Regions from separate parts of the Clostridium swellfunianum genome, predicted to be linked through region 4. Evidence: riboswitches for the same ligand, from Rfam matches in the RefSeq annotation. Region 4 holds a riboswitch; each other region holds the start of a gene.

Region 1 (8,184 bases), 2.3 Mb from region 4:
ATCCCTAGAACAAATCAGAGGCTCTGTATTTTCGGGAGTTCATATAGTGTTTCTCATATTAGCTTCTGCCGCTTTGATTTGTTTGCTGTTGTCCTTTACGTTATCTAATAACTTAAAAGAAGAAGCTTAAAAGGAGCTTGATCCCAATGCAAAAAAGTAGCGGGGTCAGGCCTTTTTATATTGAAGGATTTAAATATTGTTTGTCGAATATAATTGGTTATACACTATATATAGGAGATGAACTTGATGGCTAGTGGACAAAATAGTACCTTAGAGCTAGTAATAGTAAATGCACTTAGAATACCAGGAGTAAAAGTAGATAGAACAGAGTTTTTAACAAAAACCTTTAGTAATTATGCTGAGCCATCACGACTTGGCAAGATTATAGAACTCGGGCCTGTAAATGCAGGTATTGATGTTAAAACTATTAATAGTGAAGCAAAAGCGCTTATAGATAAAAGAACTCTTCAAAGTTCAGGGGTTTCCTTCGCAGCAGGGCTGCCAGGAGGCTTTGCAATGGCTGCCTCTATACCTGCTGATACGATGCAGTTTTTTGGTACAGCTCTACGCATAGCTCAAGAGCTTGCTTATTTGTATGGATTTAAGGATTTATGGGAAAATGGAGCTATAGATGATAAAGCAGTTAGAAATGAACTTATAATTTTTATAGGTGTTATGTTTGGGGTAAGCGGTTCAGCTGCTGCACTTAGGGTAATATCTGCAAATATGTCGAAGCAAATTCTTAAAAAGCTGCCTCAAAAGACATTAACAAAAACAGTTTCCTACCCTATTATTAAAAAAATTGCAGCTCTTCTTGGGGTTAAGCTTACAAAGGATACCTTCGCAAAAGGATTATCTAAGGCAATTCCTATAATTGGAGGAGTTGTTTCTGCTGGCATGACCTATGCATCAATGAAACCAATGGGTGAGCGTTTAAGAAAAACCTTAATTGAATCAGTAAGCAGTTATAGCCAATCAGATTATAATAGAGACTTAGGTGAAGTAGGAGTAGATTTAGATAATTACATAGATGTAGAATATGAAGAAGCTTCAGAACAAAAGGAGGCTAGAACAAACATTACTAGCATGGCAGATGAAATAATGAAGCTAAAACAACTTTTAGACCTTGGAGCAATAACTTCTGAAGAGTTTGAAAAACTAAAAGCAAATTTGTTAAACTCTAGACTTTAATGAAAAGAGAATGTGTCTTAAATAACTTTAAGAGCATTCTCTTTTTATGTTTTAAAAATCATGACAAATTTGGAACAGTAAAATTGAGCCTTAAATGATATAATCATGATACATAGATTATAAGAGGGTGGATATGGTGGATTATATACAGCTTATTCAAAATAGTATTGATTATATAGAAGAGAATTTAAAGGAAGAGTTAAGTGTAGATAAGCTTTCTGAGCTAACTGGTTTTTCATCCTACCACTATTATCGTTTGTTCAATGCCTATGTGGGAATGCCTGTAATGCAATATGTGAGAAGGCGAAGGATGCTTCATGGCATAAGTGATGTTGTTAATAAAGGCAAGAAAATAATTGATGTTGCCATGCAATATGGCTTTAATACCCATAGTGGTTTTAGCAAGGCCTTTAATAAAGAATATGGCTGCTCGCCAAGTCAGTATATAGAGAATATAAATGGAAGCATACCAAAGAAAATAGATCTTATGGTGCTGAAAAAATATAACCTTTTGAAAGGGATAGTTATGGAACCCAAAATTACAACCAAGCTTTCTTTTAGGATTGCGGGGTATGAATTTGAAACAAGCTTTGAAAGCCAGAGAAATGAAAGAGAAATTCCAGCCTTTTGGGAACGTTTTGAAATAGAAAACTGGGAAGATAAATTATATGAAGAGGTCAAACCTTCGGTTCATGGAGAATATGCTGTATGCTTCCCACCTAACATGGAAACAGGCAAGTTTCAGTATCTTCTTGGAGTAACCGCAGAAGCTTATGATAGGCCAAGCGAGAATATTATAATTACAGAAATACCTGAGGCTTTGTATGCAGTGTTTACAACACCTCCTGCACCTTATGAAAATAGAGAGTTTTCAAAGGCTATTCAAGGAACCTGGAATTATATAATGTATGAATGGTTTCCTAATTCGGGCTATGAAATAGCACCGGGCAAGCCTGATTTTGAATACTACGATGAAAGATGCCATAATCCTTTAAGTTCTGTTATGGACATATATATTCCAATAGTTAAAAAGCAGTGAAGGGGTTGATTAAATGAGCAAAAAACTATCTCAAACCACAATTTATTTAATATATTCAGGTGCTTCGGCACTTTTCTTTTCTATGGTTTTTACAGTGAGTCAGCTTTATAGAATTGATACTCTACATTTAAATCCCCTTCAGCTTGTACTTGTAGGTACAGTTTTAGAAGCTTCCTGTTTTGTATTTGAGGTACCAACAGGTGTTGTTGCAGACATGAAAAGCAGAAAGCTTTCGGTTATTATAGGGCTTTTATTAATTGGAACAGCATTTATATTAGAAGGCTCTGTGCCGTTATTTGCAGCAGTCATAGTAAGCCAGTTTTTATGGGGACTGGGCTATACCTTTACAAGTGGTGCAGATGAAGCTTGGATAGCAGATGAGCTGGAAGGCAAAAGTTTAGATTGGGTTTATTTAAAAGGAGCTCAAATGAGCCAGTTGGCTTCCTTTATTGGCATACTTTTAAGTACTGTAATAGGTGTAAAGCTTATGAATTTGCCAATTATCATCGGTGGAGTTCTATTTATAATGCTTTCTGTTTTTCTAATGTTCTTTATGAAGGAGGAAAATTTCAAACCCGCTCCTGCAGAAGACAGAAATTCTTGGATGCAAATGAGACATACCTTCATGGAAGGGATTAAATTTATAAAAGGAAGCAAAGTGTTAGTTTTAATGATGTCTATAGCACTTTTGTATGGCCTTTATAGCGAAGGCTTTGACAGATTATGGACAGCGCACCTTCAAAATGATATAGGCTTTCCAAACATAGCAGGAATCAAGCCTATAGTTTGGATTGGAATTATAGATGGCACTGCGATGCTTATAAGCATACTTGCAGTTGAATATATAAAGCGAAGAATGGAGAAAACAGGGGAGCTTGATAGGGTTTGGATACTAACTCTAATTAATATACTTATGGTTGCAGCAGTGATTTTCTTTGGGTTTTCGGGAAATTTTACTTTAGCATTATCCATGTACCTTTTATTCTATATTTTAAGAACTACCAATGGACCAATATACAGTGCTTGGAGAAATAAAAATATAAAATCAGAGGTAAGAGCTACAGTTATATCAACCTATGGGCAGATAGACGCCTTAGGTCAGATTATTGGGGGACCTATTATTGGGTTTATAGCTTTAAAAACCTCAATTTCTGCTGCTATAGTAGTTTCTGGAATCATCTTATCTCCTGTAGTAGTATTGCTTATTATGGAGCGAAAAAAGTAAGAAAATGGAATTTGCTAGTGAATAAGTGCTTTCAGACATATAAGTCTCCAAAAATAGAATAAGTAATTTTAATTATATTATAAAAAACCTTGAATTTGCCAAATTTATATAATATAATTATGAGTGTAAAATAATAGAAATAAAACTTCATAAATCAATTATTTTATATTTGTATAATAGCAAACCCATCGAAAGGTGGAGACGCAAAGCCGTGAGTCTAAAGCAAGATTAATTGCCATGATTGTCAGGTTGCCGTTGATATAGGTTAACTTTTTGAGCTTTACTAGACAGGCACCTTTTTTGCTTGTCTTTTTTTAATAATTAAGTTAACTAAAAACAACTAATGTTTTATTAATTGAGGAGTGTGTGGGGAATTGAATACTAATGAAGTAAAAAAATGTTTAAAGAAAAAGTGGACAAACGAAGAAGTACAAATATTAAAAGATTTTTATAATGTAAAACCTATGGAAGAAATAATAAGACTTTTGCCTGATAGAAGCAGGGAGAGTATTATAAAAAAAGCTAAAGGACTTGGATTAAACTCAGAAAATAAACACTGGTCTGAAGAAGAAGTATCATACCTTGAGGAGAAGTGGGGAGTTATTCCTGTAGAAAATATAGCAAAAAAGCTAGGAAGAACAAAGAATGGAATTTTGCTTAAGGCACACAAAATAGGGCTTAGGGATCAGGTTATTGCAAATGGTGAATACCTTACTCCTAAAAATGTTGCTTCTGTTTTAGGAGTTGGAACGAGGACTATTTATAATTGGATGAACAGAGGTTATGTAAAATATAGAAGGTTAAAGGTTAATTCTGTAAAGAAATATCAGATTACTATCTATAACTTTAAAATATTTTTAGAGGAACATCAAGATAAATGGGATGCGAGAAGTTGCGATCTTAAGTTTATAAATACCTGCTTCATAACTTCACGAGATAAAGGAAGCTGTGAGCTTCCAGAATGGCTTTTAGCAAAGGTAGAGTCAGATAAGCTTAAGAAAGATATGTCGTCTCGAAAAAAGTGGACAACCAAAGAAGAAATGACTCTTAAGTCTATGGTTAACAACGGCAAAACTTATAGAGAAATTGCTACTCTTTTAAATAGAAGCTTTTATTCAGTTCAAGGAAAGATAACGAGCAGGATGAATGGTTTTTTGCAAGTTTAATCAATCAAATAGATTTATAACATATAGTATTTAAATAAATAGTTATATAAGAAGATGCCCATATGTAAAGGACTATTTTATTAGCAAACCTGCTAGTAAAGTAGTCCTTCCAAATTTTCACTCATTGTATAAAACCTTCACTATTAATATAATAATATTTAGTAAACTTAATTCTATAAAGGATTGATTAGATGAGAAACAAATTTGAAGGCTTCATAGAGGAGCTGGCTATGACAGAAGTTACACCTAATGTGTACAACCAGTACTCCTATGAGTATAAGGATAATGAGATTAGAAGAAAGAACTTACTGATTTATCTAAATAAGATGAATAAGATAAAGCCAAAGGTTATGCTTGTAGGAGAGGCACCAGGCTACAGAGGCTGCAGGCTTACAGGAGTTCCTTTTACAAGTGAGCATTTGCTTATGAATAATATGAATGGACTCGACTTATTTGGCAGAGAGGCTGGATACAAACTTGTAGAGGAAAAAGATAAGCTTCTTAAGGAAGCTACAGCAACTATAATATGGGATACTCTTATAAAACATGATATTATGTCACTTGCATGGAACGCATTTCCGTTTCATCCCCACAAGGAAGGCCATGGACAAAGTAATAGAGCGCCTCTAAGCAAAGAGCTGCTTATTGGGGAAAAGCCGCTTTTAAGAATGATTGAAATGTTTAACATAAAGCATGTTGTTGCAGTTGGCAATAAGGCAGAACAGACTCTTAGAAAGCTTAATATAAGCTGTCATAAGGTTAGGCATCCTGCTCAAGGCGGCAAAAATGAATTTATTGAAGGCGTTAAGGCTTTTAAAGCACTATACTTGTAATTTAATTAGGAATTGCTTAATATGGTTTAAAACTTAAATGTTGTATATAATTTAAAGTGAAATCAACAAAGGATGGTGCAAGCATGAGTAAAATAGGTTCAAAAGATGTGCAACAATTCATAAATGATAACCTAAGTGAAGAGTTTTTTAAAAATAACATTCCAAGCCAGATGTCTGCCTTTAGAATACTAGATATTACTGTATCAGTTAATGGAATGGATGAAGAGCTCTACAGACAGCTTCCAGATGCTAAGAAAAAGCAAATGGAAGAAGAAAATAGAGTTGTTGAAAACGAAGAGGATATAAATAAGCTTTACAATATGCTTAGAAAATCCCTTATACCTAGAACTGTTGCTATTATAGATAGAAAGTTAATGGAACATAAGGAAACAGTGATGCCTAAATTGCTAGAGGATTTGAAAAGAAGTGCCAATGATCTATTTATTGAGTCTGCGGCAAGAATTCTTATAAAGGCTGAAGACAATTACTCGAAGGAAATTGCCAATATCCTTCCTCATATAAAATACCCGTATACTCAGGCTGTTGCTTGTTATGTACTGGGAAAGATAGGCAGTGAGGAGCACATAGAGCTTCTATACAATTACTTTAATAAATTTAAAAGAGATTATAGGAATGAAGAATATTTTGAAGGTCCGCTGCTGGGGCTTCATGAGATGAAAAGAAGATTTGAATTTTAATAAAAGTGCCTGACCTCATGGTGAATTTGCCATGAGTCAGGCACTATATTTTTATGCTACATTTTTAATATCAATTTTCTTTCCTTCTTTACGCCATTTTCTAAATTCAGCTGCTGCTGTGAAAAGAACGTCTGTAGAGGAATTAAGAGCAGTTTCGCAGGAATCTTGAATAACACCCACTATAAAGCCTACCCCAACAACCTGCATAGCAACATCATTTTGTATACCAAATAAGCTGCAAGCTAGAGGAATAAGAAGCAGTGAACCACCAGCTACACCTGAAGCACCGCAAGCGCTTATAGCAGAAAGTACGCTTAGTATAATTGCAGTTGGAATATCCACCTTGATGCCAAGGGTGTGAACTGCCGCAAGGGATAAGATAGAAATTGTTACAGCTGCTCCAGCCATATTTATAGTAGCGCCTAGAGGAATTGATACTGAGTAAGTATCTTTGTCTAAGCCTAGTTTTTCACATAATCTCATGTTTACGGGAATATTTGCTGCTGAGCTTCTTGTAAAGAAGGCAGTAATACCGCTTTCCTTTAAACATTTAAATACTAGTGGGAATGGATTTTGACGTATAGTCAAGTAAACTATTAATGGATTTACAACTACAGCTACAAAAATCATAGTACCAACTAGAAGGAGTATTAGTTTTCCATAGCTTAGTAGTGAGCCGATACCGCTAGTAACGATACTGTCAAATACTAGGCCCATAATTCCAAGTGGTGCAAGGTTTATAACCCACATAACCATTTGTGACAGGGCATCTGAAAAATTAGAAATCATTGACTTTGTTGAGTCTGCAGCGTTCTTTAGTGCTAGCCCAAGAAGTACTGCCCAAGATAATATGCCTATATAATTGGCATTGAAAAGTGCTTTAATAGGATTGTCTACAAGATTTAAAAGTAAGGCTTTAAGAACTTCAACTACGCCTCCTGGAGGGGTAACGTCCTTAGCTCCTGCTGCAAGAGTTAAGCTTACAGGGAATATAAAACTTGTAATAACCGCTACAAGTCCTGCTAGAAAGGTTCCTAAAAGATAAAGTACTATAATCGACTTCATGTTGGTTTGCTGACCGCTTTTGTGTTGAGAAATTGCACCCATAACCAAGAATAATACAAGTACAGGAGCGATAGATTTTAGTGCGCCGACGAATAAAGAGCCTAAAATAGTAACAGATTTTGCTTGCTGTGGAACTGTAATTGCTAAGATAATACCGATAATCATACCTATGAGTATTCGTTTTACAAGGCTCATTTGATTCCATTTGTTCAGTAGTTTTCCCATTTCCTTTCCTCCTATTATTAGTTAGTTTAACGCTTATAACTACCATAACTGATTTTACATACTGTTATAGTACAGAATGTAACAGTAGTAGTGCGAGTAATGTTAGTTTATCATGAAAGTTATTCAGTGTGAACAGGAAATTATTAGAATAGAAAATCATATTAGAATTTTATGACAAGTTATCAATGCTTCATGCTGTGCAATAGTTTTTGAATTCTCTTGAGTTTACTAGAAATATAGGTTGATTAAATGAAATTTAAAAAGGTTTAAAGAATACAATATATGAATTTATTTACAAATAATTCTATTGATGCTATAATGAGAAAGTATTAAAATACATAGACGTTGATAATGCCTATGTACTAAAAGGAACAAGGAAGGGGAAAGTAAGTTATGACACCAGCTAATTGCTAATATTAATTTTGATATAAATTAATATGTATTTTGTAATGAGTTAAAATGCCTATTTATTTAGGTTTATTTGCTGTACTCTTTATGGAATAAGGCAATTTAGAAGGTAACTTACTTTACTGAAATTAAATATTATAATTTATAGATTATGCAGGTCATAGTGCAGGTTTTTTGGTGCACTGGATTTGGCTATATTATTTATAACTAAGTTATAATATAACTCGTATTTTCAGACTGTAGGAAGAGCTATCTTCTTACAGTCTTTTTACTTAAAAAAGAATAGTAGTTAATATCTTTTCATGCCTGTCCATGAGTGAGTTATTAGATGGAT
Region 2 (8,184 bases), 1.4 Mb from region 4:
AACACTATTAATGCTGCACTTACAATCTCCAATAATCCAAATCTGATTATGAAATTTACTGTATATAATCATACACGCTGTAATTCTATCTACTGGATTATTAATAAAATAATTAATTCCCTTTGATTCTTCATATATATCTTTAATGGCATTATTTATTCTGAAAATTAATAAATCCAAGGTTATATCACATTCTGACTGTTTTAAGGTATCACCTATAATCTCACCTGCAATTGCTCCCGAGGTTTTTCCATTCCACCTAAAGCTTGACTTGCTAGTTGCGCCATCTATCACTGCTAAAAAATCATTACTTATAAATATCTTGTCTTCGCACTGTTCAAGAACGCCCGTTTTTGACATAATAAAGCTCTCTATTACTTTCATATTTTTTACCTCATACAATCTTATAAAATATAAAGACCTAGGTATTATATATTCTACCTAAGCCTTTAAATATTATAATAATCCTTCTTCCTTTAAAACCTCTTCAAAGCAGGCTACTATTTTCTCATCATAATGCTTCCCTACTAAGCTTTTTATCTCTGCAAAGGCAACTTTAGGATCCATACCTTTTCTATATGGCCTATCAGACGTCATTGCATCGTAGGTATCAACTACAGCGATTATTTTTCCCTCTAAAGAAATTTCATCACCTTTTAATTTATTAGGATATCCGCTGCCGTCCAATCTCTCATGATGCTGCAGGATTGCCATAGCACAATCCTTTATGAAAGTGTTTTCAATTATAACTGCACCATCAGCTGGATGCTTTTTAATATATTCAAACTCTTCGTTAGTAAGCTTACCTGGCTTCTTCAAGACTTCATCTGGTACATTTATCTTTCCTAAGTCGTGAAAGCCTGCCGCATAGCCTAAATTTAACAATCTTGCTTTAGTCATATTTAGTTTCTGCCCAATCCTTATAGCATAACCTTCAAGTCTTAAGCCGTGATCATGAGTATACATATCCTTTTTTTCAACCTGTTGCCTCATTTCAGTAATATTTTTTATTACGTCACTAAGAAAATGGAAAACTGGCTGATTTGCTACATAAAGCATAGACACCTCAGTTATAGTCTTAAGGTATACCGATTCCTTCAAGTCTTTAACATAAAAGTATTCTCCTGCACCTAAAGTTATAGTTTCTTCTCCTTTTTCACAAACCACTGTTCCGCTAATAATATAAAAAAACTCCATTAGTCCTTCATCAATTCCTGGGGCAACATGAAATATTACATTAGGCTGCACTACTTCCTTCATTATTTCAATCCCATCACCCCTGGCTAGGAGACTTAGTTTCTCTACTTTTTTCTCAACTCTTTCTATACAACTATCACTTTTTCCTAAATATAAACCCATAATGCTTCAACCTCTATTTCAACACTAATATTACATATTCTTATTTAATTCTACCTACTTTTAATTTTCCTTTCAAGGGTTTTCCATAATTATAAAATTAAAAGAGACTATAACTACTAATTTAAGTTTTTATAATCTCCTAAAATCTATTATAATATTAATTTAAAATCCACCAGTAATTAAAGGATCTACCAGTACAGTTCTTCCACCAATCTCAACTTCAATCCATTGAGCTTCCAATTCAACTCCATTTTTAGCAGCCTCTTTTATAACCTTCTCTGTTTTATTGCTTGTGAAATCTATTAATTGCCCGATAATCTGGTCCAATTTATGATTTAGCTGTTTTTCACTTATCTTGTTGGCTTCATAGCTTATAACAAGAGCATCCCCTTTATCATCTGCCTCATTAATTAATTCGTAGATTTCCTTGTTAGTCTGTTCAATCATCTGTTTAAGTTCTTGTGTGTTTAGCTCCTTAGCTTGTACACCTGTTGTGAACAAACCAATTACCAGCATCATTGTAGTAATTCCACTTAAAAGTTTTTTCATGAGTATACCCTCCCGTACAATATAAGTATAAATTTTAAATTAAACTTATAGAGTGCCCGAAGTGCAAAAAAAGTAATAGAACGCATGCCTATCACTCTTAGATATACTTCCATAGGCAACCCGGCCGTCATAGACAATTGCTTGTCCTTAGACCCGTGGCTTTGCGTCTTCCCCTTTCAGAGAATTTGCTCTTTTCTATATATTTAATTCTATTCCATATTGTACCATAGTAGCTTGTACAATACAATGAGTTATTCATAATTTTCTAGAAATTTTAAAAGCTGTATTAATATTATTAATACCTAGGTTGTCAAATATAGAAATTATCTATTTTACTTATTGTGCAGCCCCTCTTAGAATAAATATTGATATATACTCTTAAGAGCGATAAGGTTAATAGCCTTTACGAGCTTAACAATAATACAAGGGGGTTTACGATGAATAACAAAAAAGTATTTTTACTATCTATGGGTGCTATGGCTATTGCTATGAATATAGTTCTTGGCACAGTTGTAACGAGACTAAATATTCCACTTTTATTTTTAGATACTATAGGAACAATTTTTATTGCAGTTTTATTTGGCCCTTGGCAGGCAGCAACTGTAGGCAGCTTAACTAATATTCTTACTCCTATACTTTCTGGCAGCCCAAAGGATATTCCTTACTTTATTATTAATGCAGCAGTGGGCTTAATTGTTGGGTATATGGCAAGAAAGTTTAAATTTAACGTAGTTAATGCCATAGCTTCAGGCTTAATACTCTCAATAGTTTGTCCTATTTTAGGGACACTAATTACGGTAGGTTTCTTTGGTGGATTGACAGGCTCTGTAAATGATTATTTTACTTTATTTCTTCAAAAATCCGGCATGAAAATCTTCACAGCCGCCTTTATTCCTAGAATTACAGGAAATTTTATCGATAAGATAGGCTCATGTCTTTTGGTACTTTTAGCAATGAAGTATGTGCCCGTTCAATACAAAAATAGGGCTGATCTTTCAGCATAGCTTAAGAGGATAGATAGTTTTAAAAACTACTCTGTCCTTTACTTTTAATGGAGGTTTATAATGAGAAGCAAAAAAATATTATTAACAAGTCACTGTATTTTTAATCAAAATAGCGTAGTGGAACCCCTTGATAGAGCAAGAGGGGCCTTTAGCTTTGCAAAGGATATAATAGATAGTGGAGTAGGAATAATTCAACTTCCTTGTCCTGAATTTAGATATCTAGGAATCACAAGAAAGCCAATGAATAAGGAGGAGTATGATACTGCTGAATTCAGAGAGCTTTGCAAGAAACTTTTTGAACCTATATTGGAGGATTTACTAATATACATGGAGAATGGCTATGAGTTTTGTGGCATCATAGGAATTAATCATAGTCCAACCTGCAGTATCTCTGATAGAAGAGGAATTTTAATGGAAGAAATATTTGCTATGCTTGCCTCAAAAGGAATTACCCCAAATTATATTGAGGTTCCTACAGACTATGATGATAAAACCTTCAACGACTTTGCAGCTAAAGTTAAGACGTTCCTAAAAAATTAAATATTAATTGCTTAAAGGGTAGTTCAACTGAACTGCCCTTTTTCGTTTAAAACTACATTCTTAATAAATTTGTAAGAAATTTAAATACTGAATCGTAATAAATAACTTCTATAATAAATATGTAACTAAAAAATCACATGAGAAGGTGGTATAATCTTAAAGGAAAGGCGGGGGACTTATGGGTAAATATAATGTTTTAGTTGTTGATGATGAAGACGAAATTAGAGATGCTATAGAAATATATCTAAAGAATGAAGATATAAGTGTGTTAAAAGCTAAGGATGGCATTGATGCTTTAATGCTGCTTGAGGAAAATGATGTTCATTTAATTCTTATGGATATTATGATGCCTCGTATGGACGGCATCAAAGCCACTTTTAAAATAAGGGAAAAGAAAAATCTTCCTATAATAATTTTATCTGCTAAGTCCGAAGACACAGATAAAATATTAGGTCTTAATGTGGGTGCAGATGATTATATAACCAAGCCCTTTAACCCTATGGAGCTCGTGGCAAGGGTAAAATCTCAACTTAGGAGATATATGAATTTAGGAAACTTTAAAACAAATAATAACGAGCTTTCTGTTAATGGTCTTGTTCTTAATCAGGAAACTAAGCTTGTAAGCGTCGATGGTGATGAAGTAAGACTGACTCCTATCGAATATAAAATTTTAGAACTGCTTCTAATTAATAAAGGTAGAGTGTTTTCTATTGAAGAGATTTATGAAAGAGTTTGGCGAGAGCCTTGCTACAATGCAGAAAATACTGTAGCAGTGCATATCCGAAGAATTAGAGAAAAAATCGAAATAAATCCAAAGGAACCAAAATATTTAAAGGTGGTGTGGGGTATTGGATATAAGATTGAAAAATAATAGTTTAAAAGTTGTTTCATTTATTTTGTCTTTATATATGCTTTCTCTTTCAGTCCTAGCTCTGAAAAACTTTAAAAACGATGTTCAATTTTTAGGAAGTCAGGCCTACTTTAAAAGTGAAGACTTTAAAAATAATCTAGTGGAGTTTATGTCCTTATTCATGGAATACAACATTAATTATAAGGACTACTTGAGTAAGCCAGCAGATGAAAAAATCAGTAAGGAAGAACTAAAGTCATCCATCCTTTATCAAGATACTAAGCTTAAGGAAGCTATACAGGAAGCAGAAAATTTTTACAGCTTACAAATTGAGGCGGCTGAGAGTTCAGGAAACAAGGATAAACTTGCAAAGCTAGAGGAAGAAAAAAAGAAAAAATTAGAGGATATAAAAAAAGAATATAATAAAACTGAAGAGGATTTTAAGAAGGAACTTATCGATAGAAGCAGTGACTATTATTCCAAACTTAAAAAGAGATTTGAAGCAAAAACTGATTTGCGATATTACCTTAAAGACTCTGTAACTAATACCATATATACTAATTTGCCAAATATAAACGACTTTAAGGAATATATAAAAAACAATGCTATGTACACAATAAATCTACCTCTTACATCTTCTAAGCAAGAAATCTATAACCACCCTTTTTTAGATTTAGGCTATGAAGGTTACATTATTGTTCCTTATGGTGGAACTCATCTTTCACTATCCAGAAGTTTTGATGAAAATAGATTCCGAGCAATAACTGAACTCATGATTTTAGCTCTTACATTACCACTAGGTATCATTTTATTGACATTATCTCTAAAAAGTAACCTTGCTGTCACTGAGCCTATCTCATCTATACAAGCTTTATATAAAAAAATACCCTTTGACGTAAAATTTATTGCTTTTGTTATAGCCTTACTTTTTATCCCAGGGTTTTTAGAAGACGGAACTCTATTTTACGGTAATCAATTAAATCTAAGTATATTACTTACGCTTACTTTAAAAGTCATTCTTTTATTCTATTTTTATCTTTCTTTACCAGAACTAATAGATATACTTAAAAATAAGAAAAGACTAAAACCTCTTCTTGCTGGAGGAGCTGCCTATAAACTAAAAATCTTGTTTAACAAAGGTTTAAAAGATAAAAGTTTACTGCTTAGAAGTTTTGTTTTTATTACAACTATTATTATTGTTATTTCAGCAACCTTTGCTATTACCATGTCCATTACTGGCGGAGACCAAGATTTATTTGTTATTTGCCTTCTTTTTTATATAGCTCTGTTTACTGCTTATATTATCAAGCAATCTTCATTATTAAATAAAATAGTTGCAGGAACAGGTGAAATAGTTGCAGGGAATTTGAGTTTTTCAATAAAGGAAAAGGGAAACAACAGCTTTTCAAGACTTGCTCACAATATTAACAATATGAAATTGGGCATCAGTAAAGCTGTAGAAAACCAAATGAAAAGTGACAGACTAAAATCTGAGCTAATAACAAATGTATCTCATGATTTAAAGACACCTCTCACCTCCATAATAAACTATGTAGATTTATTAAAACGTGGGGAACTAACTAAAGAAGAAATGAAAGACTATATCGGTGTATTAGATAGAAAGACACAAAGACTGAAGGTACTGATAGAAGACTTATTCGAAGCATCAAAAATGGCTTCAGGTTCTGTAGAGCTTAATATTGAAAAAGTAGATGTTGCTCAACTTTTAACACAATCTCTTGCTGAATTTGATGAAAAAATAAAAACTTCTGCTTTAGGCTTTAAAGTAAATATACCTCATCATAAGGTTTACGCAAATCTAGATGGAAAAAAGATTTGGAGAGTTTTTGAAAATCTTATTGGAAATACATTAAAATACTCTCAAGTAAACACGAGAGTTTACATTGATTTAGTTGAGACTGAAAACCACGTCACCATAACAATAAAAAATATATCAGCCTATGAGATGGACTTTGATGTAGTTGAAATATTTGATCGTTTCAAGCGCGGAGATGCCTCTAGAGCAACTGAAGGATCAGGGCTTGGACTTGCTATTGCAAAGAGCATTGTCGATCTTCACAATGGCAAGCTTAATATTGAAATTGATGGCGATTTGTTTAAAGCCATAGTAGAATTTAAAAAATAATCCTTTGTCAGCATACTCATTTATTGAGTGTGCTACTTTTTATAGATTGAGTAAGCTTTGGTATAAATATGACTAGTATAACCCTCAAATATATGATATAGTTCAATTATATTAATAAAATAAACCTTAAAGAGATATAATAAATACTGATTATTTCTCTTTATTATAGAAGTACAATGAGCAGTACTAATAATTTAAAACCCAGCAATATAAGGGGGAATACATATGGCAATAAAAATAGTAGCAGACAGCAGTTGTGATTTATCTGATGAAATGAAAAAACAAATGAATGTTGAAATAGCTCCTTTAATTTTAGAATTAGGCGATAAAAGCTATGTTGATGATGAAAGCCTAGACGTAAGACAATATGTAAAAGCAATGGGTGAATGTGAGACTCCGCCAAAGACGGCTTGCCCTTCACCTAATGATTATATGGAAAGATATAAAGGACCTGAAAGTATTTTTGTAGTTACACTGTCCAATTTTTTAAGCGGTTCTTATAACAGTGCAGTTTTAGCTAAGGATATGTTCTTAGATGAGGTTGGAAACAAATTTATTCACGTGTTTGACAGCTTTAGTGCTTCAGCTGGAGAAGTTGTTGTATCTCTAAAAATAAGTGAACTTACTAAGCTTAATTTATCTGAAACAGAGATAGTTGAAAAGGTCACAAAATTTATAAAAGAAATGAAAACCTTCTTCCTTCTTGAAAGCCTTGAGCACCTAGCTAAAGCTGGAAGATTAAACCCTATAATTGCTAAGGTAGCTTCGATGCTTTCTATCAAACCAATAATGTGCGGCGATGAGGGAAACATAAAGCTTTTTGAAAAGGTAAGAGGCTATAAAAAAGCTTTTAACAGACTTATAGACGTTATAGGCGAAGAAGGCAAGAATTTTGAAGAAAAAGTTTTGGGCATAGCTCATTGCAACTGTTTAGAAAGAGCTATCGAATTTAAAGAAGAAGTTATGAAAAGATATAACTTTAAGGATATAGTAATTGTTGAAACAAAAGGACTAAGTTCTACATACGCCGATGACGGCGGCATAGTTATTGCCTTTTAATAAAAAATACTTGCTTAGCTTAGTTAAGCAAGTATTTTTTATATAAAAAACTCTGAAGTATATACCTCAGAGTTTACTTATTACTTTTTTGGCTTTGAAATTTCAATATTAACTTTTCTTCCACAAAGCTTTCTGCCTGTGCAGCGCTTTAATATTGTATCTGCTACTCTTTCACTTACATCAACAAAAGTAAACTTCTCAAGAATATCAATATCTCCGATATCCTCTCTGTCAACCTTGGCAGTTTCATTAAGGAATTGAAGCAGCATTTTAGGATTTAGTCTATCCATTCTTCCAACAGTCATAAATAGTCTTATGCGGCCAGCAGTAACTCCTATTGAATTTTCAGTATAATCAAAGCTTACTTCTTTGTTATAAACAATATTCATTAAGGCTGCAGCTACGTCTACAAGGTTAAATTCGTCATCTAGCTCAGCTGCTAATGGTACGAATCTCTTGTATTCTTCCTGCTCTAGAGTTTCTCTAACTCTTCCTAAGATATTTTTAAACTTAGCTTGGAATATATCATCAATTGTTGGTATTTCTTTTCTCTTTATCTTGCTCTTTGTTACCTTTTCAATCTGCTTAAGTGTCATGTATTCTCTTGGAGTAACAAGAGTATAAGCTATGCCTTCTCTGTTAGCTCTTCCTGTTCTTCCTATTCTATGAACATAGGA
Region 3 (8,184 bases), 2.2 Mb from region 4:
CGGCAAGTACAGCTCCTGCAATACCTCCAAATCCCTTGTAGAAGGATACATACACACTGTCAAAGAGGCTGCAGATTTCGGCAGCTGTCTTGTTGTAGTAAGGCAGAGCTTCGAAGAGACGAGCACCATCTAAGTGAAGCTTTATTCCTTTAGCTTTGCAGTACTCAGCTATTTCCACAAGCTCATCAAAAGAAGGCAGCTGGCCACCGATTTCGCGCTGAGGAAGTTCGATTAAAAGAGTTGAAATAGGCTCGTTTATTGCTTTAATTTCTTCAAGTGTGAAAAGGCGGTTGCTTTCACCTAAAAGAACACTCCCTAAATTGTGAAGCACCTTTAAGCCGTCCTGTTCGTGGATTTCCAGATGGCATAGAGGATGGTAGGCTACCTGGTTTATATTTAATCTATCAGACCATATTCTAAGAGCAATTTGCTGGGCCATTGTTCCGCTTGGGAAAAAACCTGCTTTTTCCTTTCCTAATAGCTTTGCCATTTCTTCTTCGAAATCATTTATAACTGCTCCGGCTCCGTACATATCTGAAGCTGTGGAAGGATCAAGATTTTCAAAGGCTTCCATAAGTGCTCCAAAGTTTCTCGGGCCATTGCCAGTTAGCTTGTACTTTGTTGATTTAACAACGTCGATAAAGGATTTTTCCATGGTTATACCCCCTGAATTTATAAGTTCTCTATAGATTAATTATAGCACTATAAAACTTGTTAAAATATACTATAGTGTCACTTACATACATCCAGCTATTATCTTAACAAGTTAAATCATCTGGTCATAATTCATATAAGGCTTCATATCATTGTTTAGGCTGAAAAAAGTAAAAAGTTGAATTGACTGCCCACTCTTTAGGAAAGTAACATTAGGGGTATACATATCACTGTTGTCAATGCCTAACATTTTGTCAAAAAGCTCATTCCTGCTGCCAAAAATATATACCGTATCCTAACAATTTGTGGTAATATTAACTAAAATATACCACTTCCTTTCTTTATAGGAGGTATAGGAACTGAAAGCATCCCATAAAAGTTTTTGAATACAAATAAGGTTAATTTATTCTGGAAAGGCGGCAATATTATGAAAAGAATTATATCTATTATAACGGCCTCGCTGCTACTAGTAACGACAGCTGCTGGCTGTGGTGCAAAATCTGGTGTCAAAACCTCAAGCTCTCCTGTAGAAGATCCAAAGCTTGTAGAGCTTAAGACAAAGCTTGATAAGGAGTTTACTGATTTTTATGGAACGGATATCTTTAGCGGGTATGTGTATATATCTAAAAAGGGTACTGTACTTCTGGATAAAGGCTATGGCAAAGCTGACTTTGAAAAAGGTACTGCAGTCACAAAGCAAACCAAATTTGATATAGCCTCCTTAACAAAGCAAATAACCGCTGCTTCTATAATGCAGCTTGAGGAAAAGAAGCTTTTAGCTGTAACTGATACTATCGATAAGTATCTGCCTAGTTTTCCTTATGGAAACGAAATAACTATCCATCAATTATTAACCCATACTTCAGGCCTGCCTCAGCACTCTTTGGAGTTCGACATCAGAAAGTTCAGGCCCTCCTATAAAAACTTTGGCAAAGAAGGCAAGGATGAGAAGGTTAAGCTTCTTTCTAAGCCAGGAACAACCTTTGAATACAGCAATACAGGATATATTCTTCTGGGCTATATAATAGAAAAGCTTTCTAGTAAAACCCTCAATGAGTATTTCACTGAAGATATATTTAAGCCTCTTAATATGAATAATACTTCCTTCAGAGATGATACTGGACGGATAGAAAATCTAGCAACGGGATATTCCTCGGAGAAGAAAGAAAAGGTAGAAACGCCCTGGAACCTAACAAATATCGGCTACTCCCTTGGCTCAGTAGCTCTTTGCTCTACAGTGGAAGACCTCATCAAGTGGGAAAGTGCTTTAAAAGAGCAGAAATTGATAAGCAAAGAATCCTATGAAAAGATATATACTCCTAATAAAAACAGCTACGGTTATGGCTGGTATATACTTAAAGACTCAAAAGGAAACAAAAGCTATGAGCATTATGGAAACGCCTCAGGCTATAGAAGCTATATTCTAAGAGCGGTGGATGAAGATATAGTAGCAATAGTGGTAAGCAACTATCAGAACATCCCTCTAGAGGCTATGACAGCACAATTTAAGGGCTATCTTAAACAATAAATTTTTAAGGCTGTTTATATTTTATATATGAGCAGCTTTTTTGTCTTTCCTTAGAAGGATTGCGGTGTGAATGCTCACGTTATTTATTTTGATCCGACAGTTATTGATAGTTCCTTTACCCTAGAAAAAATATACGACATTTCAGAATTTAATAAGTTCACAAATATTCAGGACTATTTTTATCTGGAGCCCTTCCTCTTTAGGACTGAAAAAGCAAATGCATATATTGAAATTGGACTTGCTATGTATAAAAGAGTGTCCCAGCTTTATAAAATGCTATATGACGAGATAAATCCCTGCGATGGTCTTTACTGGGTGTGCCGTTCCCGCTCTTTCTTCCTGGAAATATTGTTTATAATACAATATGTGTATACCAATTTACAAACAGAGGAAAAACTCCACCTTCCCAATAGTTCTGCGGATTTAAATGAAGTGCTTCTATATTTGCATTCAAATTATCAGGACAAAATTACAATCGAGGATTTAACACAAATCTTCCATATAAACAGAACAACCTTGTCTGAAAAGTTTCGTGCCTCAACAGGAATGTCTATTAAAGATTACCTTATTAAGTTAAGGATTAAACTATCCGCTGTAATGCTAAGAGATACAATGCTTCCAATATCTGAAATAATGAATAGAGTAGGTTTTAATGAAGCACATCATTTTTCTAGAATGTTTAGTAAATGCATGGGCTGCTTGCCTTCAGACTATAGAAAAAAATCCTTTAATATATAAATAATTATATATCCTTAATAAGAAGGAGCGTTAATCATTTAAATTAACACTCCTTATCTTTCACTTCATGTTGTGAAAGTCCCTTTGATTTATTACTATAAAAATAGCATCCTCAAGGATTCTGCCTTTATAACAAAACTGATAAACTATTGTCAATTTTATTGATTGGAGATGGCATACCAAGTAAATATCCTTGAGCATAGCAAGCGCCTAATCCCTTTACTAATTCTAAGGTTTCTGCATCCTCAATACCTTCAATGATAATTTGCGCAGAGTCCCCAACCATTCTTATAAGGCTCTCAATGATCCGCTGCTTTTTCTTATCGTTTACCGCATTTAGAAGATAGTATTTATCTAACTTGATGTACTCCGGTTCTAGTTCTATCCAATACTGAGGTGATGTATATCCCATTCCCATATCGTCTACAGCAAATTTTACATTCCTTGCTCTCAATTGTTCTAAAGTTGATTTAAGCAATTGCCAGTCATCAATACGTTCGGTTTCTGACAGCTCTAATACGATATTAGGGATATTTTCTGAATGCTTATCCCACCAAGAAATAAAATCTCTTTGCAGCAATGTCGAAGGAAGGATATTTATAAACAAAGAATACTCCTTTAACTTCCCAAAAAGCTGCTGTGCCTTAATAATTAAATGTTTATCCAGTATATTGTGCTCCCCTAATAGCTGTGCATTCTGAAAAACTTCCATTGGATCTAATGTGATACGTTTTTTATCACGCATAAGAGCTTCATATCCAAGCAGTATATCGCTCTTCACGTCGTAAATAGGCTGATACCAACAGGTTAAGTCACAAAAGTTTATAGACTGTCTTATTGATTGTAATTTCATAAAGCATGCCCCCTATCATAGCTTCTTTAAAACGGTTTCCTATGTTTTTAACTAATATCAAAAAACAAAAAATGGATAGATAGCACAATAGCTACCTACCCACAATACAATTATTTTGCAAACAATTTTATAATGTGAACGGCAACCCGACTATCATGGCGAATCATCGCTTTAGACTCGTAGCTTTGCGTCACTACCTTTCAGTAGTTTTGCCCTTAGAATACAAAATAAATTCTACATTAATAGTAGTTTTTTGTCAATATTTGTTTAAATAAGCATTTAATATGTATTTAACGCGTATTATGTAAAATCATGTTATAATATGTAATCTCGCTAGATTTTTATAAAATTAAAAGGCGCCCCTAAGGACGCCTTTTCCCCTACAACTTAAACTTATTTACATTCTCCAGCATTTCTCTAGTCATATTGCATAAGTTTTGTGCAGCTCCCGCCACTTCTTCCGTTGATGCACTTACTTCTTCTGTGGATGCTGATATCTCCTCTGAGGATGCGGACATCTGAACGGCAACTGATGCAACTTCTTCTATCTTTTCCATTACTATATCTTTATCTTTATGCAGTGAAGTTGAAGAGTTATTTACTTCCTGTATTTTAGGAATTATAGCTCTTATGGCATTAACAATACTGTCAAAGGATTTTATAGCTGCATTCACTATCTCCATTTCGCTTGATAATTCATCGCTCATTTCCTTTGAGGTGCTAACCATACTGTTGCTGTTTTTTGATATATCACTTATTAGAGAATTAATAGTCTCGGATGAACTTTTACTTTCTTCAGCAAGCTTTCTTATTTCGTCAGCAACAACTGCAAAGCCCCTTCCTGCTTCACCTGCTCTGGCTGCTTCAATAGCCGCATTAAGTGCTAGAAGGTTCGTTTGACTTGCTATTCCGTTTATCAGGTTGGAAATATCATTTATTTTGTTAATTTTTGTTCCTAAGTTTGATATTTTATCTGAGAAATCATTGAATGCGCTTTTAACTGCATTAATTGATTGTGCCAGATTATCTATCTTGCTATTGCTGTCGTTTGCTATATTATCAATTTCATTTGCATTCTTATCAACTTCTTCGATGGCTTGTATTATGTTTTCTAACTGTGAACCAAATTTATTTGTTATATCTGAAACCTTCATCAAACGCTCTGTTTGATTCTCTGCACCCTTTGCTACATCTTGTATTGCTGATGTTACATTGCTTGAGGCTGCTGCCATTTCTTCAGATACTGCAGTTAAGGTTTCTGATTGAGTATCAATATTTTCAGAGCTTTGCTTTATGGATTTAATCATCTCTTTAATTGAATCCTGCGTAGACTTTATGGCATTTGTAATTTCACCAAATTCATCATCCCTCTTTAAGTATTCATTAGATATATCAAAGGATAAATCGCCGTTTGATAGCAATCCCAGATACTTCTTTGTATTGTTGAGAGGTTTTACTATAAATTTAGTAGCAAAGAACATCATTCCTACTATTGATGCTAGGATTAGTATAAGCGTAAATCTAGAAATTTTTATTAGTATTTCATTTACTTGACTGCCTATAACTTTCTTATCCATTCCAATAAAGAACATACCTATATTTGAACCATTTTTATCTTTTATAGGAAGGTATATTGCTTTATATGGTTCATTTAAAACAGTTGAAGTACCTACATACTCAGTTCCTTTAGCTATAACGGTATCTATAACCTTTTCTTCTGCTTTTGTTCCTGTTGCCCTGCCATTGTTATCAGGTATAGTTGTAGCAATTCTTGTGTCTTTTAGGAATATTGTGCACTCAACATTAGCTCTCTTTTTAATGCTGTCAAGCATCTCAGTATCATCGTTGATTAATTTGCTTCCCTTATATAGTTTGTCATTCACTATGCTCCAGTCGCCTTTATATTCCTGATTGATTAATTCCATGCTTAGGTTTGAACTTGTCCTAAGAGTACTGTTAGTTATGAAGCTGTTAAACTGAACATAAATAATCACGCTAACAACTATGCTAAAAATTAAAATTGTAGAAATAATCAATGAAAGTAACTTTCCTCTTGTTTTAAAACGAATATTCATTTTTCTCATCTCCCATATTCTTAAACACCTCACTTTACCAATATTACTATTACATTGTTACATTTTCCACAAAAAAAGACATTCTTCACAAAATCTTCAGAATACTGTATGATAATTACATTTTATGTTGTTAGTTGCCATTTCTATATAAGGTATTATCCTTAACGCTCAAAGTCTTAGCTCCATCAATAAAGAAATTAAATTAATATTTTAAGCTTCTTAAAATGAATATTCCCAGCTATTATTGACTATAAATAATTTACAAGCTATAATAATCACATGATTTAATCACTTGATTAAATCATGTGATTATTATTTTTTTGATGAAATTGAGGTGTAAGCATGGAGCTTTCTACAAAACAAAAGATAATACTAGCCACTATTGGGTGTATTGAAAAAGAAGGAATTAATGCTGTAACAATAAGAAGTATTGGAAAAGAAGCCAACGTAAACAGTGCAGCTATCAATTACCATTTTGGTTCAAAAGAAAAGCTTATTGAAGAAGCTTTTGATTATATACAAAAAGATTTCATGATGGACTTTACCGAAATTATTAACAAGGACATGGACTTAAGAAAAATAGTAGAAGAATTGCTTCTATATATTCTTCAAGGAACTATTAGATATCCCAATATTGTAAAGGCAGTACTATATGAGCCATTCTTTAATAATAATTATAATGGTGTCTTTATTAATAAATTAAATGCTTTATGTGAGGAGCTTTGCAGAAAAGTAAATAAGCAGCCTGCTTCTGATAAAGAGAAAAATAAAATTGCTGTCATTCAATTAACAGCCTCAAGCCTCTTCATGGGAATCTTTCCATGTATTTTTAAAGACTTTTCAAATATAGACCTTAGAGATGAAAATATGTTAAAAGAATATATAAAAACACTGTCAGATATTTTTGTAAATGCAATTATAGGGTTTTAACTATGAAACTAAACCTATACATGTCATAAAACAGGCAGCTTTAAGCCTTTTTAGGACATGTATAAGTTAATAGTTGAATTTAAAACCCTATATAGGGTTTTAACTATGAAACTAAACTTAAAATCCTTAGGGGATTCTATATAAAGGGAGTAAGCGTTATGGAAGGAAAATGGTACAAATTAGATAATGCCGCAAAAATATATCCTGCTATCAGAGAAAAAAATTGGGCACCAATGTTTCGAATTGATGCAGTTTTAAAAGAGGAAGTAAATCCAGAGGTTCTTCAAGCAGCACTTACAATGACTTACAAGAGGTTTCCAACCTTTTCTGTTAATATTGTGAAGGGTTTGTTCTGGTATTACTTTGAGCCAAATGAATCTGAACCTAAAGTAAGGCTTGAAGATACCTATCCCACCTCACCCTTTTCAGAGAAAAAGGATGGTGGCTATTTATTTAGAGTTCTACACTACAAGCATAGAATATCTCTAGAAATATTCCATTCTATTACTGATGGATTTGGAGCAACCATTTTTTTAAGAACGCTGCTTTTTAACTATTTTACTTTGTTAAATGGAAGAGAGCCTATTGATAATGCTTTTGAGCTAGAGAACTATGGCATTTTATATCATAAGGACTTGCCAACGCCTGAAGAAACAGCTGATTCCTTTCAATACTATGCGCTGGCTAACAATGAAATGAGCTTGAAGGAAAACTCAGCCTTTAAGATTCCTGGCACCAGAATAAAGGAAAATACCTTAAAAGCTCTTCATGTTTTAGTTGATGTGAAGGACTTACATAGGCTTTCCAAGGAATTTGATGCTACAATTACTGAGTTTTTAACGGCTCTTTTTATATATGCCATATTGGATGCTAAGGTTTATAACTCAACTGAAAAGAAGCCTATTAAAATATCAGTACCAATTAATCTTAGAAAGAGATTTCCCTCCAAAACCCTGCGCAACTTTTCTTCATATATAAATGTGGAATTTACTCCTGAAGGAAGTGCGGAAAGGATAAAGCTAAAGGATATATGTGAAGTTGTTAGCAAACAAATTCGAGATGGTGTGGATATAGATACTTTAAGAGGTAAATTCAGCGGCAACGTACAAACAGAAAAAAATATAGCCATGAGAATAGCTCCCCTTATGTTAAAAAACATAGTCTTAAAGACTGGATTTTCATTGTTTGGTGAGCGTATTACAACTTCTACCCTGTCTAATGTTGGAAACATTGAACTGCCAAAAGCTATGGCTGATATGGTAGAAAGGTTTGATTTTCTTATTGGTGCTCCGAAGCAAAATGCCTTTAACTGTGCAGTAATAAGCTTTAAAGATACAATCAGCATTTCCTTCTCCAGTATCATAGGAGAAAATACTGTACCTAAAAAGTTTGTTGATTTTTTAGTT
Region 4 (8,184 bases):
TATACCAATGTAGGAAGTTTCAGTAAGTTAAAGTGGATAGAATTATATATGTGATCACAATTAAATAAAAGATTAACAAATATTCTGGAGGGATATTATGAAAAAGACAAGAATTATAGCAGCTGCTCTTATGGCAGCAGTTATATCGGCAGGTGCTGGATATGCAGCTTGGACTGATACATTAAATATTAATAGTACAGCTAGCACAGGAAAAATGAATGTTGAGTTTACAACAACTAAGATATTTGGTCAAACAATAGTTCCAAACAAGGCTGAATTGGGACCATATCTAGGAAGTACATTAGATCAAACTACTAAGGTTGTTAATGTATCATTAAGTAATTTATATCCTGGTTCAGGATTACTTTATGCAGTGCAGTATGAAAATAAAGGCTCAATACCAGTTAAAATTGAAAGCGTAGAGGTTAAGATACCTACCGGAACATTTGCTGATGAAATGAAAGATGCATTGGTTGTTGTTGGTGGATATACTCATTGGAGAAATGGAAGGATTATAGGTGGTGGAATACTGCCAGGGCTTGGGGCTATAGAACAAAACAAATATCATTTGAAAGATTTGCAAACTAATTTAAATACATTATTAGCAGGTACAACAATGGAAGTGGGAGATGTGATTAGTTTAGATATCCCAGAGGAAGATAAAGGTACAATTAAGAACTTGCTTGACAGTGAAGGAATAGAAGGATTTAATCCTGAAACACAAAACTGTATAGTAATGGGACTTCCTAAAGGAGCAGATAGTGACAATACATTAATGTCAAAAAATTTAACTACAGATCAAAAGGAACAGAAATCCATAAATTTCCAAATAAAATTTAACTTTAAGCAATTTAATAAATAATAGAATGAAATAAAAAATTATTTTTGGAGGGTATATTATGAAAAAATCAAGAATATTAACAGCTGCAGTAGTAGCGGCAATGGTTTCCTTAGGAGCTGGATATGCAGCATGGACAGATGCATTAACTATTAATAATACAGTTAGCACAGGTACTTTAGATGTAGATTTTGTTGGCGGCGGTGTAGTTTGGAATGCTGACAATGCTAATGTAGCATTTGGAACTGCTAGTGGTAGTGAAAATACTGCAACTATTGATTTAGATAATTTATATCCAGGAGCTGTTGCAACAGTTACTCTTCCGGTAAAGAATAATGGAACAATACCTGTAAAGAATGGTACATTTACATTTAGTAATGTTCCTAGCTGGTTAACAGTTAGTACAACTAGCCAACCTACTTTAGCTGTGACTGAACAAAAGAATGTAACAATTACAATGACAGTTGGAGAGAATGCTCCACAAACTTCAGATGCAACATTTACAGCTACAGCTGTTTATCAACAATTTAACAAATAAATTAATCTTAATTTAATAAAGCAGGTTATAAACCTGCTTTATTAATATATATTTAGTTAAGTCGAAAAAAAATCTTAACATATGAAAAGGTGATAATAAGATAATTTAATTATAACATTATCTAAAGGTGTAAGCATTTATGAGAAAGATAAAATTATTGTGTATAAGCTTTGTTGCTGCGCTTAGTCTAATGGGTATAGGCTTTGCTGCTTGGCAGGATGATTTAACGGTTTTTAATACCGTTTCAACGGGACAATTAAATATTGAATTTATGAAAGATTCAAATGGATCTGCATCATCTATTTTTAGCATAGATGATGCAACGCAAAATTATGTGAAGCTTCAACCAACAGAGATTTCAGATAACAATAAAAAGTTGTCTATATCTGTTAAGGATTTATATCCAGGGGCAATGGTGTTGTATAATTCTAAAGCTCAAAATGTTGGTACAATACCTGCTGCAATCTCAGAGATCAAAGTGGATTTTCCTATCGATAATACGCTGCTAAAACAGAGCTTAGTTATAGCTGGAGGATATACTTTATTTGATAAGACTGGAAAGGTAAAATATGATTCTCAAAATGAACCTATGGAGGGTTACTTTGTTGGAACGTTGGCTGAACTTCAGAGAAATTTAAATTCAATTCTTAAGGGATTGAGAATGGATTCGGAAGATTATATTCTGTTTGGAGTTCCGGAAAAGTATGCAGATAAAGTAAAACAGAAAGTTCCTTCATTTAATAAGGATTGGGCTAATAATACTGTTATATATTTTCCAAATCTTAATGAAGATCAGAATCAACTCCAGAAACAAACAGTTTTATTTGATATAAAAATTAATTTCCAACAATTTAATAAGAATATACCATAATAAGAAGGCAGGGATAGAATGAACTAACCCTGTCTTTTTAAATTTGCTGTATTAAGATGTCATAAAGTTTGATTAAAGCAAATGAAAGGTATGATTAAAACAAAATTTGTCTATAAAAAATAAAAAAATGACACATAAATCATTTGGAAATAATATACAATTAGGTGATATAATAAGTAGGAAAGTTAAATATAATGGAGGCAAAGAAATATACACTGCAATTGGGCACCTGGTGTATATTGAGCCAGTGGTGCAACCGGCCAATGAAAAATTATTTTCGTTGGTTTTTTTATTTGTAATAAAAATTAAAAACAAATAGGAATTAAGTGTTGATGAAGGGAAGGAATTTAAGTGATAAGTGTGTTGAAAAATTTAGTTAAAATAAAGCATATGTCAGATGATATAAAAATAATTTATCTATATAGATATTTTTCACTTGCAATAACTTCTCTGTTCTATTTGATTACAAATAATCAATCTTCTATAAATAATAAATTAATAATGATTTTATGCTTAAGCATATCATCCATTATCTTAAATTACTTGTATATTAAAGTGGATGCAGGTAAGACAATTATTAAGCTGTTAATTTTAATTGAAATTATAGTAAATACAGTGATTTTGATACCTACAGGAGGAATAAACAGCCCCTATATATGGTATTCACTAAATACAATTCTAATTAATATACATTTTTTAAATATATATTATTGCATGATAAACTTAATTTTTTATCTTATTGTTTCTTCTGAAGTTTCTGCCTACATATTTAATAAAGCAGATCATAACCTTGAAAAAAATTTAATAATCAATTCAAATCTAATACTTAGCTTCGTGTTAATTACATTGGCCATATATTTATTATTTAAGCTAGCAGATAAAATAGGAAGAGAAAGGGAACAGCTTAAGATATTAAATAATCAATTAGCCAATACAAATAAAAGACTAAATGAGTCTATGGAGTATACAATGTCTCTCTATCAAGCGGTGTATTCGTTTGTAAATGTAAAAAATGGAGATAAGTCAATAAGATTACTTGTAGACTATACTAAGAAAATCACTAAAGCAAACAATGTATTTTTTTTCGAACCTTGCGCTAGTGGCGAATTACTTATACTATTTGATAACAATATACCTGAATACTCAAAACACGCAATAAGTAAAGTAATTACCAATAACTTAAATGATATTAAGGACTCTGATGAACCTGTTTATATATTTGAAGGCAATTATGATTATATCGCTGTCACTGTAAAGTCCTTAAATAAAATATATGGAATACTAGGAGTTGAAATAAATTTAAGTCAAGATAAAGTTATTATAAGAGAAAACATAGATCAATTAAGATTTTTAGCATCTTTAAGTTCTGTTGTGTTTGAAAAAAATGAATTAGAGCAAATCAATGAGAGGTTAGTAATAAGTGAAGAACAAAATCGAATAGCGAATGAAATTCATGATAGTGTTAGTCAAAGGCTATTTGCAGCAGCATGTGGAATCCATTCATTAACTAAAAAGGTGATGAACAACTATTCAGTAGATGTTATTGAAGATCTTAATGCTATTAGAGATTCTATAAATAATTCAATAAAGGAATTAAGGGAAACAATTTATAGGCTTAGCTGGAAGAAAAAAGGACATAGTGCATTTAAGGAAAATATAGAATCTTTTATTGAAGATATATCTAAGCTTAATAATGTAGATATACTATTTGATTTAGTAGGTGATGAGGAATTTATAAGCACTGATGTTAAAAAGGCATTATACAGAATTATTTGTGAATGTATTGGAAATTCCGTGAGGCATGGCAAGTCAACTAGTATTAAAATTCTGATACATATAGAAAGGAGCTATACAAGCTTAGAAATTATTGATAATGGAATAGGTTTTAATGTAGATGATAGAACCAAAGCAAAGAATGGAGGCTTAGGTCTTTCAAATATATTTAATTTAGTATATCTATTTAGTGGAAAAATTAAAATCAATAGTTCAGATAACGAAGGAACAAGGGTCGATGTGTTATTCCCTAATAATACTTTAAGCGATGTGGAGGTAGTAGTATGAGGTTAGTAATTGTTGATGATCATCCATTAGTAAGAAGGGGACTTATTTCAGTTTTGAAGGAAGAGAAAGATATAGAAATGGTAAAAGAAGCATCTAATATTACTGATGCTGTTAGTTTAATTACTAAAGAACAGCCTGATATTGCTATTATTGATTTAAAGTTAGGGAACGAGAATGGACTAGATATTGTGGCAAGAAGCAAGAAGTTAAGTAATACTACCAAATTTATGATATTAACTACATTCATATCACAGGAAGATTTCTTAAAGGGTGAGCAGATAGGTGTGGATGGTTATATGCTTAAAGATGCATTTTTTGAGGATCTTTTTTATGCAGTTAAATCTATAAATAGAGGCAAGAAATATTATGATCCAGGGATTATTGATTATAGTCATAGGGAAAAGGAAAATAATTTGATAAGTCAATTAACTGATAGGGAAAAAGAAGTGTTGCTAGAGCTTGGTAAGGGGTTTAGCAATGAGGATATAGCAAAAAAGCTTTTTATATCTGAAAATACCGTTAAGAAACATGTTAGTAATATACTACTTAAGATGAACCTGAAGCAGCGCTCTCAGGTTGTTGCTTTGGTTAACAGTAAGTAGTGCAAAATTATTATACATTTATTAATATATGGAGGAACTCTAATGATAAAAGGTGGAGGAATAAAAAATGCAGCCAAGTCTAGTTTTCTTATAGCACTAATGATGGCTATATATTTGCTAGAAAATTTAAGAGCTGTTTCTTTCAATAGCAGTACAGTATTTATATATGCTATTAAGCCGGCTATATGGATAGTAATATCATGCTTAATTATATTTTTTTCAAAGATACGACCAAAAGCTAAGATAAGGTTATACAGTTTTTTAAGATGGTGGGCTGGATATTTGGCCTTTATATATATTGTTATAACAATGGGCGGCGGACTAATTGATGGATTTGGAAAGAGTCCCTATGATTTATCTTTTATTGGAATTATAAAAAACCTATTTATAGTAATAACCACTCTATTAGGAAGAGAAATTATTAGAGCACGTATTGTAAATAAAAGCTCAGAAAAATACTTATATTTTAATATAGTTACTATTTCGATTATATTCACTTTTCTCAGTTTGCCATTTAATAGAATATCAACATTACAGGGTACTCAAAAGATTGTTCAATATATAGCGCAATACGTAATACCGGAGCTTTCTAAGAATATTTTAGCATGTTATTTATCATATCTTGGTGGCTCAGTAGTTTCTATAATATATATAGGAGTTATAGAGAGCTTTACATGGGTGTTTCCCATTCTACCCAATTTAAAATGGATTACCCAGGCAGTTATCGGAGGTTTAGTACCTATCTTTAGCCTTATGTTTATCCAATTTATTTATTTTAGTCAGATAAAAGGTAGAAAAAAGAATTTTGAAGAGAAAGAAAACCCTTTGGGGTGGATTATAACAGCTACTTTATCTATAGGGATAATGTGGTTCTCCTTTGGAGTTTTCCCTGTGTCTCCAGCGGTTATAGCAACTGGAAGCATGAAACCTATGATAGATCCAGGCGATATGGTGTTAGTTAGAAAGCTTAAGCCTGATGATATAAAGGTTGGAGATGTTATTAAATTTAAAAGCGATAATATATATATTTTCCATAGAATTATTAGCGTAAAAAATGACGAACAGCAAGTTAAGTATGAAACTAAAGGTGATAATAACAGTACGGCAGATAGAGAGTTAGTTGCAATTGAAAATATTAAAGGAAAAGTCATTGGAGTTATACCAAAGATAGGATGGCCAACTCTAATACTAAAAAGTAGAAATGATGTTCCAAAGGAAAAAGTGGAGTTTTAGGAGAAGCAGCTTTTGAATTTGTATAAATATATATAATTAATTATTTTTGGGGAGAGTGCTGGCATGAAGCAAAAGAAAGAAAGAAGTATAAAGCTCTTTAAGATTAATAGGTATTTAAAATTAGCTAGTATTATTGTGATTTCAATAGCTATTATAGTTTTTATAGCTTTGTTAGTGATTGGTATAAGAAAGCATAAATATATTGAAAATAAAGTTCCATTCTATACATATACCCATAAAGGAGTTGTTAATTATTCGGTAGATTTGCTGCCTAATATTATATATAGTCAAAAAAGCCTAGGTGAGAATGGAGTATATGTTACTGACTTTGTTGACAATATTAATACTAATTTTAAATATGAATACAAGGGGGATTCGCCTGCTAAGGTTAAAGGGAAATATAATGTTGTTGCTGTTGTAGAGGGGCTTTTAGGAAATGAAAAGGCTACAAAACCTGCTTGGAAAAAGGAATTTATACTTCAACCAGATACAGCATTTGAAGGAAAAGAAAAATCAGCAGCTGTTGAAAAACAACTGAATATAAAGCTATCTACATATAATGATTTCATTCAACAAGTAACAGCTGCCTCAAAGATAAATTTTGAAACACGATTGACAATATATTGGAATGTATCTGTAAATGTAGAAAGTGAAAAGGGAGTAGTAAATGAACAATTAGTATCTACTATGGAAATCCCACCAACCTCAAAGTATTTTGAGATAAAAGGCAATTTACAACAAATGAAAAACGGCAAAATTGAAGGGGTGGAAAAAGTTATTTCTCCAAGCTTCTATAAGAGAGTTAATTTATATGGTGCATTAATACTTGTTTCTACTATAGCTCTAATTTTTGTTATAGTATTTACATATCCAGAGGTTGCAGCTGACCCGTCGCAAACAAAATTAAGACAGATATTAAGCAAGTATGGAGAAAGAATTGTTAATCTAGGTGGAAACATTAACTTTAGGTCAGAAAAACAAATCCTTGTTCAAGATATGGAGGATTTAATACGTGTTGCTGATGATATAAGTAAGCCTGTCTTATATAAGAAAGTGCTAGAGTTATCTGAAAAGCCAACGTTTTATGCTATAGATGAAAATGTGGTTTATGTTTATGAGCTAAATAATGATCAAATAGAAGTAAAATCTAGTGGTAAGAAGGATGTAGGGTCTATAGAAATTTCAACTTAATGAATGAAGGATTTTTTGAGGGAGTGATATACTCCCTTTTGTTATGCTCTTAATTATAATTCAGGTAGCTATATAAATATACAAGCACTAGAGAACTGCTAGACAACATGAGTAAGTAGACTCCTTTAATGCTAAATATTTATATTTTGTCTGAATATTATGTATATTTTTTACATTTATGTCTATAATTCGAATGAAATCGAATTTTATATGTTTTTAAGGAGAATTGTTGTGAAATTAACAATCAAATTGATAAATAATTTGTTATTTGGACTTTTAATACTACTATTTTTAGGATCTCTTTATTCCTTAATAAATAACAGAGAAAATAAATCTTATGTGCCTTCAATATTTGGATATAAAATGATGACTGTCTTAAGTGGTAGCATGGATCCAGGGATAAAGGCTGGAGATGTTATTTTTGCTAAAAGCATAGATGCGGATTCAGTAAAAATAGGAGATGTTATAACATATAAAACTGAAAATAATGACTTAATTACACATAGAGTAACAAACGTAAAAATAGAAAATAAAAATGTTTATTTTGTTACCAAAGGTGATTCCAATAATGTTGAGGACTCAAAGCCGGTGCCATATAGCAACGTAGTTGGTATTTTAGCGTTCAGAATTCCTTATGGTGGATGGGTTCTAGAATTTGTTAATAGTAAGGTTGGAATTGTACTATTCATATTCATTCCTATTTTTATACTTATATTTGGTGAGGTTAAAACCATATTATCAGAGCTTAAAAAACAAAGTGCAGCTGAGTAATAAAGGGTAATGTGGAAATATAAATTATAAGAAAATGGAGGCAGCCAAGTGAAAAGAATAAGAAACAGGTTATGACTAA

What was found. A riboswitch is a leader RNA that binds a small molecule or an ion and turns the genes downstream of it on or off. The one in region 4 is predicted to bind cyclic di-GMP.
Region 1: it holds a riboswitch for cyclic di-GMP, as region 4 does, so the genes downstream of both, NBE98_RS02285 (helix-turn-helix domain-containing protein) here and NBE98_RS22540 (sensor histidine kinase) in region 4, are expected to answer to the same signal.
Region 2: it holds a riboswitch for cyclic di-GMP, as region 4 does, so the genes downstream of both, NBE98_RS05900 (hypothetical protein) here and NBE98_RS22540 (sensor histidine kinase) in region 4, are expected to answer to the same signal.
Region 3: it holds a riboswitch for cyclic di-GMP, as region 4 does, so the genes downstream of both, NBE98_RS02460 (EAL domain-containing protein) here and NBE98_RS22540 (sensor histidine kinase) in region 4, are expected to answer to the same signal.

What each region holds. Positions count from the first base shown of each region.
Region 1 is NZ_JAMOFV010000006.1:455,056-463,239, forward strand. Features, by position in the region: gene NBE98_RS02265 (MDR family MFS transporter) at 1-130, shown strand, start outside; gene NBE98_RS02270 (SHOCT domain-containing protein) at 247-1,191, shown strand; gene NBE98_RS02275 (AraC family transcriptional regulator) at 1,325-2,230, shown strand; gene NBE98_RS02280 (MFS transporter) at 2,244-3,455, shown strand; cyclic di-GMP riboswitch class I at 3,624-3,712, shown strand; gene NBE98_RS02285 (helix-turn-helix domain-containing protein) at 3,830-4,621, shown strand; gene NBE98_RS02290 (uracil-DNA glycosylase) at 4,813-5,454, shown strand; gene NBE98_RS02295 (hypothetical protein) at 5,538-6,152, shown strand; gene sstT (serine/threonine transporter SstT) at 6,204-7,442, opposite strand.
Region 2 is NZ_JAMOFV010000006.1:1,296,464-1,304,647, forward strand. Features, by position in the region: gene NBE98_RS05890 (hypothetical protein) at 1-384, opposite strand, end outside; gene NBE98_RS05895 (HD domain-containing phosphohydrolase) at 457-1,359, opposite strand; gene NBE98_RS05900 (hypothetical protein) at 1,522-1,908, opposite strand; cyclic di-GMP riboswitch class I at 2,020-2,108, opposite strand; gene NBE98_RS05905 (CD3073 family putative ECF transporter S component) at 2,346-2,912, shown strand; gene NBE98_RS05910 (CD3072 family TudS-related putative desulfidase) at 2,973-3,452, shown strand; gene NBE98_RS05915 (response regulator transcription factor) at 3,631-4,323, shown strand; gene NBE98_RS05920 (HAMP domain-containing sensor histidine kinase) at 4,301-6,448, shown strand; gene NBE98_RS05925 (DegV family protein) at 6,674-7,507, shown strand; gene NBE98_RS05930 (DEAD/DEAH box helicase) at 7,588-8,184, opposite strand, start outside.
Region 3 is NZ_JAMOFV010000006.1:494,207-502,390, reverse strand. Features, by position in the region: gene NBE98_RS02475 (threonine aldolase family protein) at 1-655, opposite strand, end outside; gene NBE98_RS02470 (serine hydrolase domain-containing protein) at 1,082-2,182, shown strand; gene NBE98_RS02465 (helix-turn-helix domain-containing protein) at 2,249-2,920, shown strand; gene NBE98_RS02460 (EAL domain-containing protein) at 3,048-3,773, opposite strand; cyclic di-GMP riboswitch class I at 3,911-3,997, opposite strand; gene NBE98_RS02455 (methyl-accepting chemotaxis protein) at 4,154-5,848, opposite strand; gene NBE98_RS02450 (TetR/AcrR family transcriptional regulator) at 6,191-6,778, shown strand; gene NBE98_RS02445 (hypothetical protein) at 6,937-8,184, shown strand, end outside.
Region 4 is NZ_JAMOFV010000006.1:2,736,549-2,744,732, reverse strand. Features, by position in the region: gene NBE98_RS13100 (hypothetical protein) at 98-862, shown strand; gene NBE98_RS13095 (SipW-dependent-type signal peptide-containing protein) at 900-1,376, shown strand; gene NBE98_RS13090 (hypothetical protein) at 1,516-2,247, shown strand; cyclic di-GMP riboswitch class II at 2,435-2,518, shown strand; gene NBE98_RS22540 (sensor histidine kinase) at 2,599-4,308, shown strand; gene NBE98_RS13080 (response regulator) at 4,305-4,910, shown strand; gene NBE98_RS13075 (signal peptidase I) at 4,953-6,143, shown strand; gene NBE98_RS13070 (DUF5305 family protein) at 6,207-7,334, shown strand; gene NBE98_RS13065 (signal peptidase I) at 7,566-8,105, shown strand.